3 regions of the Paenarthrobacter sp. NPDC089307 genome follow, and region 2 is predicted to be linked to each of the others. Evidence: riboswitches for the same ligand, from Rfam matches in the RefSeq annotation. Region 2 holds a riboswitch; each other region holds the start of a gene.
What was found. A riboswitch is a leader RNA that binds a small molecule or an ion and turns the genes downstream of it on or off. The one in region 2 is predicted to bind cyclic di-AMP.
Positions count from the first base shown of each region.

Region 1 (4,506 bases), on a different contig from region 2:
GCAGAACGTCAGGGGCCGCCGCCGCGCGTCCGGCCCCGCTACTGAGCTGCGGCCAGCCCGCGTCGTATCGGAGATCCGGCCCCGCGACACCGAACGCCAGGTGCGCCGCCGTAAGAGCCCGTTGCGCCAGGTTGCCGACTTCGCCGCAGCAAGTGGCGTCGGGCAGAAAGCCGGAGTGGCGCTTGCCGCCACCGGCCTTGCCCTGACTGTCGGACTGCCCGCCACCAGCCCGGTCATGGCCACATCGGAATCGGGCCAGACCGAGTCTGCCCTCTCCGTTGCGGGCGCCGTAGGCAGCCAGCCCGAGGTCTCCGCGGCAGCATCAGCCAAAATCGACTTCAGCCGTGCAGCCGTCGCTACCGCAGCGGACCCCGACGGAAAGCTGAAGCAACTGCTCAGCGCCCAGTCTGCAGGCAGCATCCAGCGCGATTCTTCCGCCGGCACCCTGGGCAGCCCCCTCGACTCCCTGGTGACCGCGTCTCCTTTCGGCTACCGCGTCAGCCCACTCACTGGCGGCACCGGTGACTTCCACCGCGGCCAGGACTTCGTTGCCCAGTGCGGTACCGCCGTCCACGCGGCCGCAGCCGGCAAAGTGACTTTCGCCGGGTGGCACGAGTACGGCGGAGGCAACCGCGTGGTCGTGGACCACGGCAATGGCCTCGAGACCACGTACAACCACCTGTCGTCCTTCAACGTCCAGGTAGGCCAGACGGTCAACCGCGGCGACACCGTAGCCCTGAGTGGCACCACTGGCGCGTCCACGGGTTGCCACCTGCACTTTGAGGTCCAGGTCAACGGCGAGGTCGTTGACCCCATGGGCTGGCTCTAAGCCACGTGATGGTGCCCTCTCGCATTGATGACGGGCCTCGTGACCTGAATGTGACATTCGCTTTCAATTGTTATAACCTTCAGAGCGCATCGGCTTTTTAGGGGGCCGGTGCACTTGAGTGGATTGCCTAGCTCTGCCACCACTCGAGTTCCGTTCGCAAAAATCGTCTGGCAGGGGCGGGGGAACCACTTCTGGTCTTCATCTGAAGGCCTTGGGGTTAAGTCGCAAAGTTTCCCGTGAAGCAGCGCGGCCGGATGACTCCCATCCGAATCCGACAGCTCACCTCGCAGGCATTGGGAGAGGCTACCTACGTGTCATCACGCACTACCCCTGCGCGCCACCGCGCTGAAACGGTTCGTACGAACCCGTTGAACACTCTTTCGAAAGCTGTTTCTTCGAACGCCGGTACCGTAGGCCGCCAGGCCGCCGTGCTGGCAGCAGCCTCGGGCCTCGTCCTCACTGTCGGATTGCCGGCCCACGCCGCTGACACCGATGTTTCCACGTCGGAGGTCTCCAGCACCCAGCAGCTGGCCGCAACCGCAGTGGTCACCGCAGAGCCGACAGCCACCGTTTCCTTCGAGAGCCCGACCGTGGCCACCCAGGAAGCCCCCAAGATCGTCCAGCGTGCGGCCCAAGTCACCGAGCGTGCTGCTGACGACGCCACCGCGCTCACGGCCCAGTCCTCCGAAGCCAAGGAATCCGCCTCAAGCGCTGCAGCCTCCGGGCTTGCTGCCATCGCCTACACCGGAATCGGTTCGCCCTACGTTTGGGGCGGCACCACTCCCAACGGCTGGGACTGCTCCGGTTTCACCCAGTGGGTCTACGCCCAGGCCGGCATCAGCATCCCCCGCGTCAATGCCTGGACGGCGATGAAGCCCACCAGCACCCCCCAGCCTGGTGACCTGGTCATGCAGAACGGCGGTGCGCACGTTGGCATCTACGTTGGCAACGGCATGATGATCAGCGCCTTGAACCCCAGCCAGGGAACCCTGCTGCACTCCGTGGCTTCCACCGGCACGTCTTCGTTCTTCACCCTCCGCTAAAACAACCCGATTCGGGGCCCGCTGGCCTACCCCTGCCAGCTGACCCACTACCCGTGGGTACCCCAACTGCCTCCGGATACGAAAGAGAAAAACAATGACCAGTGCAAACAAAGTTGCACGGCACCGCGCTGAGGCCCCCAAGACCAGCTCGCTTGCCGTCATCGCAAAGGCTGTCACCGCTAACGCCGGTGGCGTCGGCCGTCAGGCAGCAGTCATCGCCGCCGCATCAGGTTTGGTGCTGACAAGCGGTATCGCCGCCAATGCTGCTGAATCCAACGTGGACCGCGAATCGACGTCGACGACCGCCCTGGATGTCCAGTCGGTTGCCCAGGCCACCATCGCCGCTGATTCCACGGTTGCCATCTCTTACGAGCGCCCCGTTGTCACCACGGTGGAAGCTCCGGCACCCGTGGTTGAAGAAGCTCCGGCAAAGGTTGAGGCCAAGGCCTCCAAGACCACCACGGCTCCGGCCACCAATGCCAATGTGGCAGTAAGCGCCGCCACCCCGGCGCCTGCCGCTCCGGCTGCTTCCAGCGGACTCGGCGCAGCCATTGCCGCTGCCGCCTACGCCCAGCTCGGCGTGACGCAGGACTGCACCATGCTGGTGACCAACTCCCTGGCAGCCGTCGGCATCCACTTCCACGACTGGCCGGCCGGTTACCTCTCCCTGGGCCGCACCGTCAGTGCAGCTGAAGCACAGCCCGGCGACCTCGCTTACTACGCCAACGGCGGTTTGGCCGGACAGGCCCACATTGCTGTATACGTTGGCAACGGCATGGCAGTCCACGGTGGATGGAACGGATCCACCACGGCACTGTTCAGCGTCAACGTCGGCTCCGGACCGGTATTCATCCGCGTCAACGGCTAGCCATTAGCTCCCAGGAACACCCCGCAGGCCCAGGCCGGCGGGGTGTTCTGCTTTAACCAGGTGTGAACTTTTGCGGACACTGTGAGCGAAACGACAAATAAATTCGTTGATACGGCATATAAGTGCTTACTCTTGTGTTGTCGATCCACAGCCCGTACATGCAGAGGGCAGCCGGCCCTCGTGCCCCTGACGGGTGCGGCCGTGAAGAGGTACGTGCATGCGCACACTCGTTCTGAATGCTGGATATGAACCGCTGGCGGTTATTACCTTCCGCCGGGCGCTGGTCCTTGTGCTCACTGGGAAAGCTAGCGTAGTGGCCGAAGGCGACGAGCCTGTCGTCGGGCCACAGGAGATTCTCGGACGCCCCTCCGTGATCCTCCTCAACCGCTACATCCGTCCCAAGTACAACAGGATCACTGCCGTGAGCCGCCGCGGGGTTCTTCGCCGCGACGGACACCGTTGCGCCTATTGCGGGAAAACAGCCCACACCATAGACCACGTCCACCCCAAATCCAGGGGCGGCGCGGATTCCTGGGAAAACCTGGTTGCGGCGTGCTTGAAATGCAACAACGCCAAGAGCGACCATACATTGGCCGAAATGGGCTGGAAGCTCCGTTTCAAACCCGGTGTGCCCCAGGGGACCATGTGGCAGATCAAAGAACTCGAGAAACCTGCGCCGGACTGGGACCCGTTCCTGTTGCCGGAATCCGCTGCCTGATCGATTTCCATTGACCTCCGCCCGTCCGGGTACTCTGGGCGGATGGAGTTCAACGCCGTGATATTGGCGGGTGGCAGGGCCACCCGCCTCGGTGGCGTGCCCAAGCCGACATTGGAGTACGACGGCGGCACCCTCCTTTCGCGTGCACTGCAGGCGGCACGTGGTGCGGAAGCTGTGGTTGTGGTGGGTCCGGACGTTTACGGTGATGCACTGCCCGACGCAGTCCTGATGGCGCGTGAGGAGCCAGCCTTCGCAGGGCCAGCCGCGGCAATCGAGGCCGGCTTGGCCGCCCTCAAAGCCGCCGGATCGAGGTGCGATTGGACGCTGGTTCTGGCTTGCGATATGCCCAAGGCCTCGGAGGGAGTCAGCCGCTTGTGGGAGGCACTCGCGGTGCATCCCGCCATGGAAGGGTCCGCGGTGGAAGGGGTCATGGCGGTGTCTGCCGATGGCCGCAAACAACCCTTGCTGGGGGTTTACAGCACCGTCGCCTTGGAACGGGAAGTGGAGTTGGCTTCGCGGGGCTCCGGCGTGTCGCAAGGTTCAGCGTTAACGAACTCTTCAGTGTTCAAGCTGCTTGCTAGGCTGAACCTGCTGGAGGTTGACGTCCCCGCAGGCTCTACGGACGATGTGGATACGTGGGAAGACGCCGCGGCCCTGGGTATTGACTACAAGTTGGAGGCGGACGTGAAGAGCCAGGAAGAGACGCTCGAGGATTGGTGCCGCACGCTGCTGCAGGCGTTTGAGCTTGAGGGCGTGGATGTGGACATCAACGAGGTACTTGCTGTGGCAGGAGTGGCCGCGCATTCGGTGGTCCGACCCGCCGCGCCGCTGACTACCTTCATTGCCGGGTATGCCGCCGGAATGGCCCGCGGTATTGGCCAGGCCAGCGATGACGCCTCAATGAACGCTGCCCTGGAACTGGCAAGGAAAATAGCCAAGGAGTACTCGGAATCCGGGACTGACGCCGAATGACGGAGGCCCCCGGCGAGGGCCACCACGCGGCGCACACATGGCAGGAGGCCCGGCAGCGAGCGTTCGATGCCGCCAC
Region 1 is NZ_JBFBHE010000002.1:663,903-668,408, reverse strand. Features, by position in the region: gene AB0N72_RS06940 (M23 family metallopeptidase) at 1-829, shown strand, start outside; cyclic di-AMP (ydaO/yuaA leader) riboswitch at 968-1,136, shown strand; gene AB0N72_RS06935 (C40 family peptidase) at 1,141-1,872, shown strand; gene AB0N72_RS06930 (NlpC/P60 family protein) at 1,967-2,740, shown strand; gene AB0N72_RS06925 (HNH endonuclease) at 2,958-3,458, shown strand; gene AB0N72_RS06920 (NTP transferase domain-containing protein) at 3,501-4,430, shown strand; gene AB0N72_RS06915 (molybdopterin molybdotransferase MoeA) at 4,427-4,506, shown strand, end outside.
Region 1: another riboswitch for cyclic di-AMP. It lies ahead of AB0N72_RS06935 (C40 family peptidase); the one in region 2 lies ahead of AB0N72_RS14925 (NlpC/P60 family protein).

Region 2 (4,506 bases):
TGCCGAGGACCTGACCGCGACCGGAACGTCGTCCCCCAGCGCCTCATAGGCGGACCGTGCCGCTTCTGCGATGTCGGGTGGGAGGCCGGCGTCGAGCACCAGCGAACGCGCCTGCGCGGCGAGCCGGTTCAGCACGTCCAGGTCAGCTGTGTCGGTCGACTCCAAGACCTCGCAGACCCCATCAAGGCCACTGGTGGACAATGCACGCCGGTAGGCATCCGTCGTCAGGCAGAAGCCTGGGGGCACAGGCAATCCGGCGCTGGCCAGCTCGCCCAGGTTGGCAGCTTTGCCACCAACCTGGGGAAGCATGTGCCCCCGGATGTCCGTGAGGTCCAGCGTGAACACCGGTGGCCCGTTTCCTACGCCGCGCCGAGCATCGGCCCAAACTTATCGCGATCGGCCAGCCGCGGGTCCTCCCGGTCGGGAACAACCAGCACCGGCCCCTTGGCGTGGTGCAGGACGCCGTCCGAGGTGGAGCCCAACAGCATGCCCGCAAATCCACCGCGGCCCCGCGTGCCCAGGACCACCAATTCCACGCTGCGGCTCGTTTCCACCAGAACGTCAACAGGAGAACCATCCCTGAGTTCCGTCTCGATGGCCAGCTGCGGGAAATGGCTCTTCAACCACGCAACGCCAGCTTCGAGCTGAACCTTGATGTCGGCGAACAGAGCGTCCCGGTCCAAGGGGGCAGGCACCCAGGCAAGCGAACCGCTGTACTGCGGCACAGCACAAATAACGCGGAGCTTGGCACCCATGCGTTGGGCCTGCTCAGCTGCTTCGAGCACGGCAACACGCGCCTGCTCTGAGCCGTCGACGCCCACGGCGACCACGTTTTCCACGACACGGGGGCCGGATTTGGCGTGCTCCGCCTTGATGTGCCTGTCCTCGGTGTTCTCGCCAAGGCGATCGGCACAGTACAGCGGAACCGTAACTGTGGGGCACTTGGCGTGGGCGGGCAAGGCGCTGCTGACTGATCCGAGCAACCGGCCCACAAATCCACCACGGCCACGGCTGCCGAACACCAGGAGCGCGGCTTCCGCGGAAAGATCCAGCAGTACACCCGCGGCGTCACCGTTCTCGACGGAAGCATCGACGTCGATGGAATACTTGGAGACCTTGTCCATGGCCTGCTGGACAATGGCTTCTGCGCCCTCGCGGATGACCGAATCGTCCACGGTTGCGTAGCCGCCATCCAGTCCGGACGCGGCAAAAATGGGAACCGAGTAGGCCGTGACGATGTGCAGCGGAAGCTGCCTGCGTTCTGCCTCCCGCGCGGCCCACACCAAGGCGCACTGCCCGTGTTCCGAACCGTCCACTCCAACGACGATGCCGCCCGGTTCTACCGTCAGGCCCTCGTCATCCCGTGGCTCTTCACTGTGTCTGCCGTGCTGGTCCATTTGGGGCCCGCCTCTCCACCTACTGCTTGATGTTCCGGCCATTCTGCCAGAGGTTTTCCGCATCGGATTCCCTGGTGGCTCCATTGTCAATGGCCGGGGCCGGAGGAATCTGGAATTTCTCCGTCCAATGCCCACTATTCTCGGTCGACAGGACCGAATCAAGGCGGGGTGGCGCTATGTGCATAACAGTCGGGGCTCGGTTCCCGACGGCGTATCTTGCGCTCCTGATGAACGCACCAAACACGCTGCCGGGAGAGGCTATCCATGGGTGAAAAAGTTCGGTAGTGTTCGAGTCACCGAATGGCCGGTGAACGTGTCCAACAGCACACTCCGGCCATTTATTTGCGGCCGCTTGGGGAACTCGGACGCGATCCCACGCGATGCCACAAGGCACACACGTCAAGGAGGAACCAAGCAGTGTCACACGCGCCTGATTCCGGCACGGAACGCACTACCACCGTGGTCATAGGAGCCGGTTTGTCCGGTTTGGCAGTTGCCAGTGAACTCAGCCGCTACGGCGTGGGCTCCATAGTGGTCGATGGCTTCGGCGCCCTGTCGGCCTCCGGCCCAGCCGTCCATACCGGGATGCTTCAACGCTGCGAGGTCACCGATCCCGCGTCCATCCAGGAACGCAACGAGATTCTCCGCCACCTGCGCAACTACGCCGCCAGCCACCACCTCGACGTCCGCAACACCACAAGGGCCGTCCGCCTGGATTTCCTGGGCGCGGACCCTTCCCAGCACATGGGCTACGGGCTCGCTGCGAGCATGACCCGTAACGGGCCGCACGCCTCCGGTCCCCTTGAATCCACTCCACGCCAGTGGGCTGTCCACACTGCCAACGGACTCCTCCTGGCAGACCACATTGTGGTGACGCGCTGCGCCCAAAGCCAACTGCGCCGGATGCTGGCCGAACTTGGAATCGCCGTGGGACAGAACCTGGCTTCTGCGATGAGGGCGGTGGGAATGCATCTCGTGGGCGTGGGCGAACTCATCACGCCCAGCCCCAAGGAAGTCCTGCGGCAGGCCAAGGCAGTGGGCCAGGCAATCTCCTCCAAGGTGGCCGTTCACGGCGGCCCCGGCATCGCCATCGCCTAACCTGCCAAACCGCGTTCAAAGCCCAAAGGCCGGTGCCTTCGAAGATCCTGTCTTCGGAGACACCGGCCTTTGCGTTGAAGCGTGAGGCTTATGCGCCAGCGCGTACGTAGGTGATGGGACCCGTTGCGGTCAACCAGCTGATCGGGTGGATGCCCGTCTGGTTGCCGTTGATGCCACCGCTGATTGCCTGGCCGTTGCCGATGTAGATGGCAACGTGGCCGGACTGGACGATCATGTCGCCGGGCTGGGGGTCGCTGACAACCTTGCCGTAGTTCAGGAACTGCATGGGTGCGAGGTCGCCCACCGGGATGCCGGCGGAACCGAGGGCCCGCTCAACCATGGCGGTGCAGTCCTGCATGATGCCGATCTGGGCGTAAGCCGAGGCAACCATGGCAGCGTTGACGCCGCCGGCAGCAGGAGCTGCAGCTACCGGAGCGGCAGCGGCCGGGGCAACAGCCGGGGCAGCAACTGCGGCCTGGGCGGCAACAGGAGCCGCAGCAGCAGCGACGGTAGCAGTCTTGGCCACGGGGGCCTCAACAACGGGGGCCGGCTTTTCGATGACCGGAGCTGCGACCGAAGCAACAGCAGGACGCTCGAAGTTGACGGTGGCCGTGGCCAGGGCGGTTACAACCTTGGTGGGAGCCTCGCTGGCGGCGGTCTCGGCGACCGTGGCGGGGCTGGAGTCGCGCTGTACCGGAGCCTCAGCTGCGTGGGCAGCTACGGAGCCGGTCAGGACGAGGCCCGAAGCTGCTGCGATAACGGCTGCCTGGCGGCCTGCGCCGGAAGCGTTGCTGGCAACTGCCTTGGAGATGGAGATGAACGGATTAGGACGTACGCTGTCCGCCTTACGACGGCCGCGAAGAATGCGTGAAGACATGAAAGAGCCTCTCCCGATGCCTGCGAGGTTAGCTGTCGGATTCGGATGGGAGTCACCCGGCCACTATCTCCCGCTGTTCAGCGGAAGCTTCGTGACTTCACCCCAAGGCACGCTCGAAAGCGGCCCAAAATGGGTTCCCCGTCTCTGCCGTAGGTTTGTCTGCGAACGGATTCCGGACTGCGGCAGAGCTAGGCAATCAGGCCGGAAGTGCCCGCTACGTGGAACAGGCACAGGTACCACCGTACGCGATGATCCCGCCGAAGTCACATTTAAGTAACGGGAACGGCCGCTTTGGCGTGTCGCAGTAACCGAACCGAGATATTCGCAGCTACGTAGAAAAGCGCTCTATTCCGCGGAACCAGGGCCGTTTTCATCTTCAGGTGCGGCAAGTTTCCTCCGTGCTGTAACAGCGAGGAAGATCACGAGGGCCACGGCCACGATTGCTATCACCACGATGCTCCACGGGAACGGCTGGGAAGCGTCTGCGGCGGGCGCGCTGCTTCCCGTTCCCGGAGGCGCGGTCCCCACGGACGGCACCGCAGCCGAAGAAGCCGAAGCTGATGGTGAGGCTGCAGCGGAGCCGCTGCCCGCCGTCGTACTTCCGGCGGTGGCCGTGAACTTGAAGGTGCCCTCGATGGGGTGCGAATCGGAGCTGACAACCCGCCAAGTAACGGTGTACTCCCCTGCCGGTGCGCCGGGTCGCAGCTTCTGGACGGCCTGGCTGTCGATGATTTCCACCGGCCCGTCTGCCCAGTTTTCGCCGCCGGACGTTACGGAGACGCCCGATCCAATGGCCAGAGGCCGGTTGTTAAATGTGATGGAGACCGACGCCGGCACTTCAGCCACGGTGGCACCGTTTGCCGGCGCTGTGGATTCGGCGACGTCGTGCGCGGACGCCGGAGCCGCGGAAAACAGCAAGGCGGAGGCGAAGGCAAGGGCGGCGACGACGGCGGCCAGAAGCGGGCGGATGGTGCGCATGGGGCGGTTTCTCCTAGTGTTGGCTTAGTTACAGACTAGGCGAATGGTCCGAAGCCCCCACATTCAACGGCATAGGATTTGAGAGCACACTCCCCCCAAAACCCGGAGACCTTCATGCTTAAACAAGGTTCTGCAGTGGACCGCTACTTCAAGATT
Region 2 is NZ_JBFBHE010000005.1:435,958-440,463, forward strand. Features, by position in the region: gene AB0N72_RS14910 (PEP/pyruvate-binding domain-containing protein) at 1-345, opposite strand, end outside; gene AB0N72_RS14915 (universal stress protein) at 360-1,397, opposite strand; gene AB0N72_RS14920 (FAD-binding protein) at 1,815-2,495, shown strand; gene AB0N72_RS14925 (NlpC/P60 family protein) at 2,584-3,372, opposite strand; cyclic di-AMP (ydaO/yuaA leader) riboswitch at 3,376-3,567, opposite strand; gene AB0N72_RS14930 (copper resistance CopC family protein) at 3,718-4,350, opposite strand; gene AB0N72_RS14935 (NCS2 family permease) at 4,465-4,506, shown strand, end outside.

Region 3 (4,506 bases), on a different contig from region 2:
GGCGATGGCCGTGACGCCGGAGTTGATGAGCTCGGCGGTGAGCTCGGGCTCTGCGGCGAGGTGCAGGTAGGTGAAGAGGATCAGGCCCTTGCGGAAGCGGTGGTATTCGGCCGCGATGGGTTCCTTGACCTTCATGACCATGTCGGCGCGGGCCCATACGTCATCGGCTTCGTTGACGATTTCAGCGCCGGCGATCGAGTATTCCTCGTCGGTGATGCCCGAGCCCAGGCCTGCGCCGCGCTCAACCAGGACGGTGTGTCCGTGGGTGCGGAACTCGTGGACGCCGGCAGCGGTAATGGCTACGCGGAACTCGTTGTTCTTGATTTCTTTGGGGACGCCGATGATCATTTACTGGCTCCATCGTTTGCGGCTTGTTGGGCCGAAGATTTGCTGTGGGCTGTGATTCCAGAATAAATCCGGCTGTGAGGCAGGCGACATGGAGCTGGCAGCCGCTGAGGAGCAAAACCCCGGAAAATCAAGGGAGTTTTTGTGCGTAGCTCGACATTTGTCGAGTGCTGGAGCGTCAAGTGTCGCCTGCTGTTGGTACGCTTTTTGGATGCAGCAGGACGTGGAACAGATCGTTGAGCGCGTGGCGCTGAAGCTTGGCCGCGGGCTGTCCCTGGAGGACCTCGACGGCGTCCTGCTCGCCTACAGCTCCAACCAATCCCACGCCGACCGCGTCCGCGTGAACTTCCTGCTCAGCAAGCGCGTCCCCAGCGACGTCAGCGCCTGGCAACTGTCCCACGGCATCTCCACCGCCGTCCGTCCCGTGGTGGTTCCCGCCAACGACGAACTCGGGATGCTGGGCCGCGTTTGCGTGCCGCTGCTGGTCCGCGGTTTCCGCGTGGGCTACTTATGGGTGCAGCAGGACCTTGAGGAGCAAAGCGCGACGGCGATCCTCGCCCAGTTGCCCGGCGTACGTGACGAACTGGACCTGTTGGCCGGCTTGCTCCTGGACTCGAACACAGCCGAGTCCGAGTTCCGGCGCAGGCGCGAGCAGGAGTTCCTCTCGGCATGCGGCGGAGAGTCCAACGCCGTCGCGGCCGTGGCCGGTTGGAAGGAAATCCAAGGCCGCGGTCCCTGGCAACTGGTGACCATCCTGGACGCCGACGGTGCCCGGTCCGACGTCGATCCCATCGCGGCAACCCTCACGCACCGGTCCGCCGCGCTGCAGTCGACCATTGGCGTCAACCCCGCGCTGTTCAGCGCCGGCACGGAAACTCACTCGGTGGTCCTGTTCCGGGAATCCGGCGGCCGGGCCGACCACGCCCAGGTCCTGGTCCACTATCAGCTTGAGCTCGCCAAGCGCGCCGGCAGGACCGTGGACAGGGTCATCCTGGGGATCAGCGAGCCGTTCCACGTGATTCGCCAATTGGCGGGGGCCTACCGCCAGTCCAAGGTTGCCGCCCAGGCTGCCGCTGTGGACGCCCAGCTGGGGGAGTTGGTGGACAGCCGCTCCGTGGGGGTCTACCAGCTCTTTGACCGTTTGCTGGCGCCAGGAGGCTGGGACGACACCGGTTCCGTGCATTTCAGGACGCTCGAGGACCAGGACAAGAACGGTGAACTCCTGCCGGTCCTTGAATTGCTGTATGACAACGACGGCGCGGTTCAGGACGTTGCAGCCAAACTTCACCTCCACAGGAGCAGCATCTACAACCGCCTCGGCCGGATCCGCCAACTTATCGGTGCGGATCCGTTGAATGGCGCGATCCGCCTCGAACTGCACGCTGCGCTGAAGGCGCGACGCTGGGCCGGGAGGCCCCGGATCTGAACCTTGGGCAATCAACGCGGAAGAGGCAGGCACCGTGGGTGCCTGCCTCTTTCGTTTCAGCCTTTAGGAGCGCTTCAGCCGTTGGCAACTCCAGCGGCCCATCCGGCGCCGGAAGGTGGCCGTGCGGCTGCTGCTGCAGTACCTGCCATGCCATCCGGTGTGCACGTTGGTGCGGGGCATCCGGGTGCTCACTGCAACGCCTTTTGGGCGGCGTCAAGGAGTGATTCCAAGGTGCTGGCCTGTGGCTTGACGGTGGCGCTGGGACTGCCGGTTGGCCGGGGCTTGGGGGTCTCGGTCTGCGTCGGAGTCGGCGTCGGAGTGGCAGTCGGCGGAGCCGGTGTGGGCGTCGGCGTCGGGGTTGCCGTGGCCGGCGGTGTGGTGACCGTGTCAGAGGGCACGTCGCTGGGAGCAGGTGCAGGCTGTGCCGGGGCCGGCGTAGCCGTTCCGGGCGCTGGCGCCGCAACTGGCGGCACCGCAGCGGCCGCCGAGGGGACCCAGACAGGGGCAGCCAGCGAGACGTGCGGTGAGGGAACCGACGACGGCGAAACCTCGGCGGGTTCCTCCGGTACCGTGCCAGGCTGGCCCGCCTGGGACGAAGCCGAGCCCGACGAAGATGGGGAGGAGGCCGTGGTGTAGGAAGCGCGGGGTGCCGGGGCGGCCGAGCCCGTTTGCCGGTCCTGGCCGTCCTTGCTGCCGCCGGCTTCCTGAGTGGGGGATTCCTGCCCGAAGAACGGAAGTTCCAACGCTTGCCCCAGCCCGCCTGCAGTCAGCACCAAGCCCAGTGCGCCTGCAATGACTGCCATGCGCTGGCTCATGTGCTTCACGGACGCGGCTTTCTGCAGGACAGCTTGCGGCTCGCGGTCAAAAGCAGATGTAGCCCGGAAGCTTGCTGCGGTCACCGGCGCCGGCGTCACGACGCGGGCTGTTGCCGACGATGATGCTGCGGCGGCTTCCTCGCGTGGAGCAACGACCGGAATGGCTGCGGTGGCCGGTTCAGGCAGATCCTGTTTCGGGCTGGCAGGCCGGACGATGGGAATGGCCGCCGTTGGAGGACCCGGCGTGGTCGACACCGGGGCTGCGGCGGCTTCGATCACTGGAATGGCTGCCGTCGCCGGTTCGGGGAGGGCAGGGCTGCCCGCGTTGGGTTCCACCGGATCTGCGTTGGGTTCCACTGGCTCGATCACGGCCTTGGCTGCCCGTTCCCGCTCAGCGGCCCGGGCGGCCGCGCGCGTGGTGGGGGCGGCTGCGGCTGGTGCCACCTGGGTGGGGATTGCCGCGGTGGCGGCTTCCGGCGTCGTACTTTCTGCTCCGGTGACCTGTCCGCTGGGTTGGGCCCGACGGCGTCCGGTTGGCTTGGTGCGCTCGCGCTCCAGTTGTGCGCGGCGCGAATTTTCCATGGTTGGGGACATGGTTGTTGCCTCTCAACGCCTGCGAGGTTAGCTGTCGGGTTCGGACGAGGCCGTCCGGCCGCGTGGTGCGGCTTCACCCCAAGGGCTTGTGGAGAAAACAAGCCCGGGAAACTGTGGGTCCCCCGTCTCTGCCGCGGGTCTGGCGGATCCTGGATTGCGGCAGAGCCCGGCGTCAATCCAGAAGCGGCCCAGCGGAGATTCGGGTCGCCCTACGACCGTACAGGAGGCGGAAAGTAAAGTCACATTAATGTAACGGGCGGTAGGTCGCCCCTTGCGGGAGGGTCCTACCGCTTAGGGTTCGGGGCTGGTGAAAGCCCTGCCAGGAGCGTCGGAATTCCGAGGACTGCCCCCAACACGGCCAAGATATCCATGGCCCAACACTAGCCTTCTGCCCGTACTGGCCGGTAGACATGAGCTATGGATCTACCAGTGATGCCGCCCATTTCGCCCATGCTCGCCAAATCTGTCCCCGCAATCCCCGAGGTAGGGCATTACGAGCCGAAGTGGGACGGCTTCCGGACCATCGTCTTCAAGGATGGGGATGAGATCATCCTGGGCAGCCGCAATGAGAAGCCCATGACCCGCTATTTCCCGGAGCTCGTGGAGGCCTTGAAGCGGAACCTCCCGGACAAATGCGTGATCGACGGCGAGATCGTCATGATCGAGGGCAACCGGCTTGAGTTCGAGGTGCTGCAGCAGAGGATCCATCCCGCGGACAGCCGGGTGCGGATGCTTGCAGAGAAGACCCCGGCGTCCCTGGTCGCCTTCGACATCCTCGCGCTCGGCGACGAAGACCTGACGGGCAAGCCGTTTTCGGAGCGTCGTGCCGTCCTGGAGCGGGCACTGGCCAAAGCCGAGCCACCCATCTACGTCACGCCTGCTGTGACCGACTTGGAGCGTGCGCAGGAATGGTTCGTGCAGCTCGAAGGCGCAGGGCTGGACGGGATTCTCTCCAAGCCCCTGGACGGGACGTACCAGCCGAACAAGCGGGTGATGTTCAAGACCAAGCACGAACGCACCGCCGACTGCGTGGTGGCCGGATTCCGCTGGCACAAGACGGCGAAGGTTGTGGGGTCGATGCTGCTGGGCCTCTACGATGACTCGGGGCGGCTCCACCACGTGGGCGTCGTAGCGTCATTCCCCATGGCAAAACGGGAAGCCTTGGTGGCTGAGCTCGAACCGTATCAGGTGGAGTTTGCCGAGCACCCCTGGGGCGAGTGGGCCAGCCAGGAGGACGCTCCCGGGGGTTCGAGGATGCCCGGCGGCCAGAGCAGGTGGAGTGCCGGCAAGGACTTCTCCTTCGTCCCCCTGCGCCCCGAACTGGTG
Region 3 is NZ_JBFBHE010000003.1:106,266-110,771, reverse strand. Features, by position in the region: gene ald (alanine dehydrogenase) at 1-348, opposite strand, end outside; gene AB0N72_RS07995 (helix-turn-helix domain-containing protein) at 557-1,771, shown strand; gene AB0N72_RS07990 (hypothetical protein) at 1,960-3,168, opposite strand; cyclic di-AMP (ydaO/yuaA leader) riboswitch at 3,183-3,335, opposite strand; gene AB0N72_RS07985 (ATP-dependent DNA ligase) at 3,598-4,506, shown strand, end outside.
Region 3: another riboswitch for cyclic di-AMP. It lies ahead of AB0N72_RS07990 (hypothetical protein); the one in region 2 lies ahead of AB0N72_RS14925 (NlpC/P60 family protein).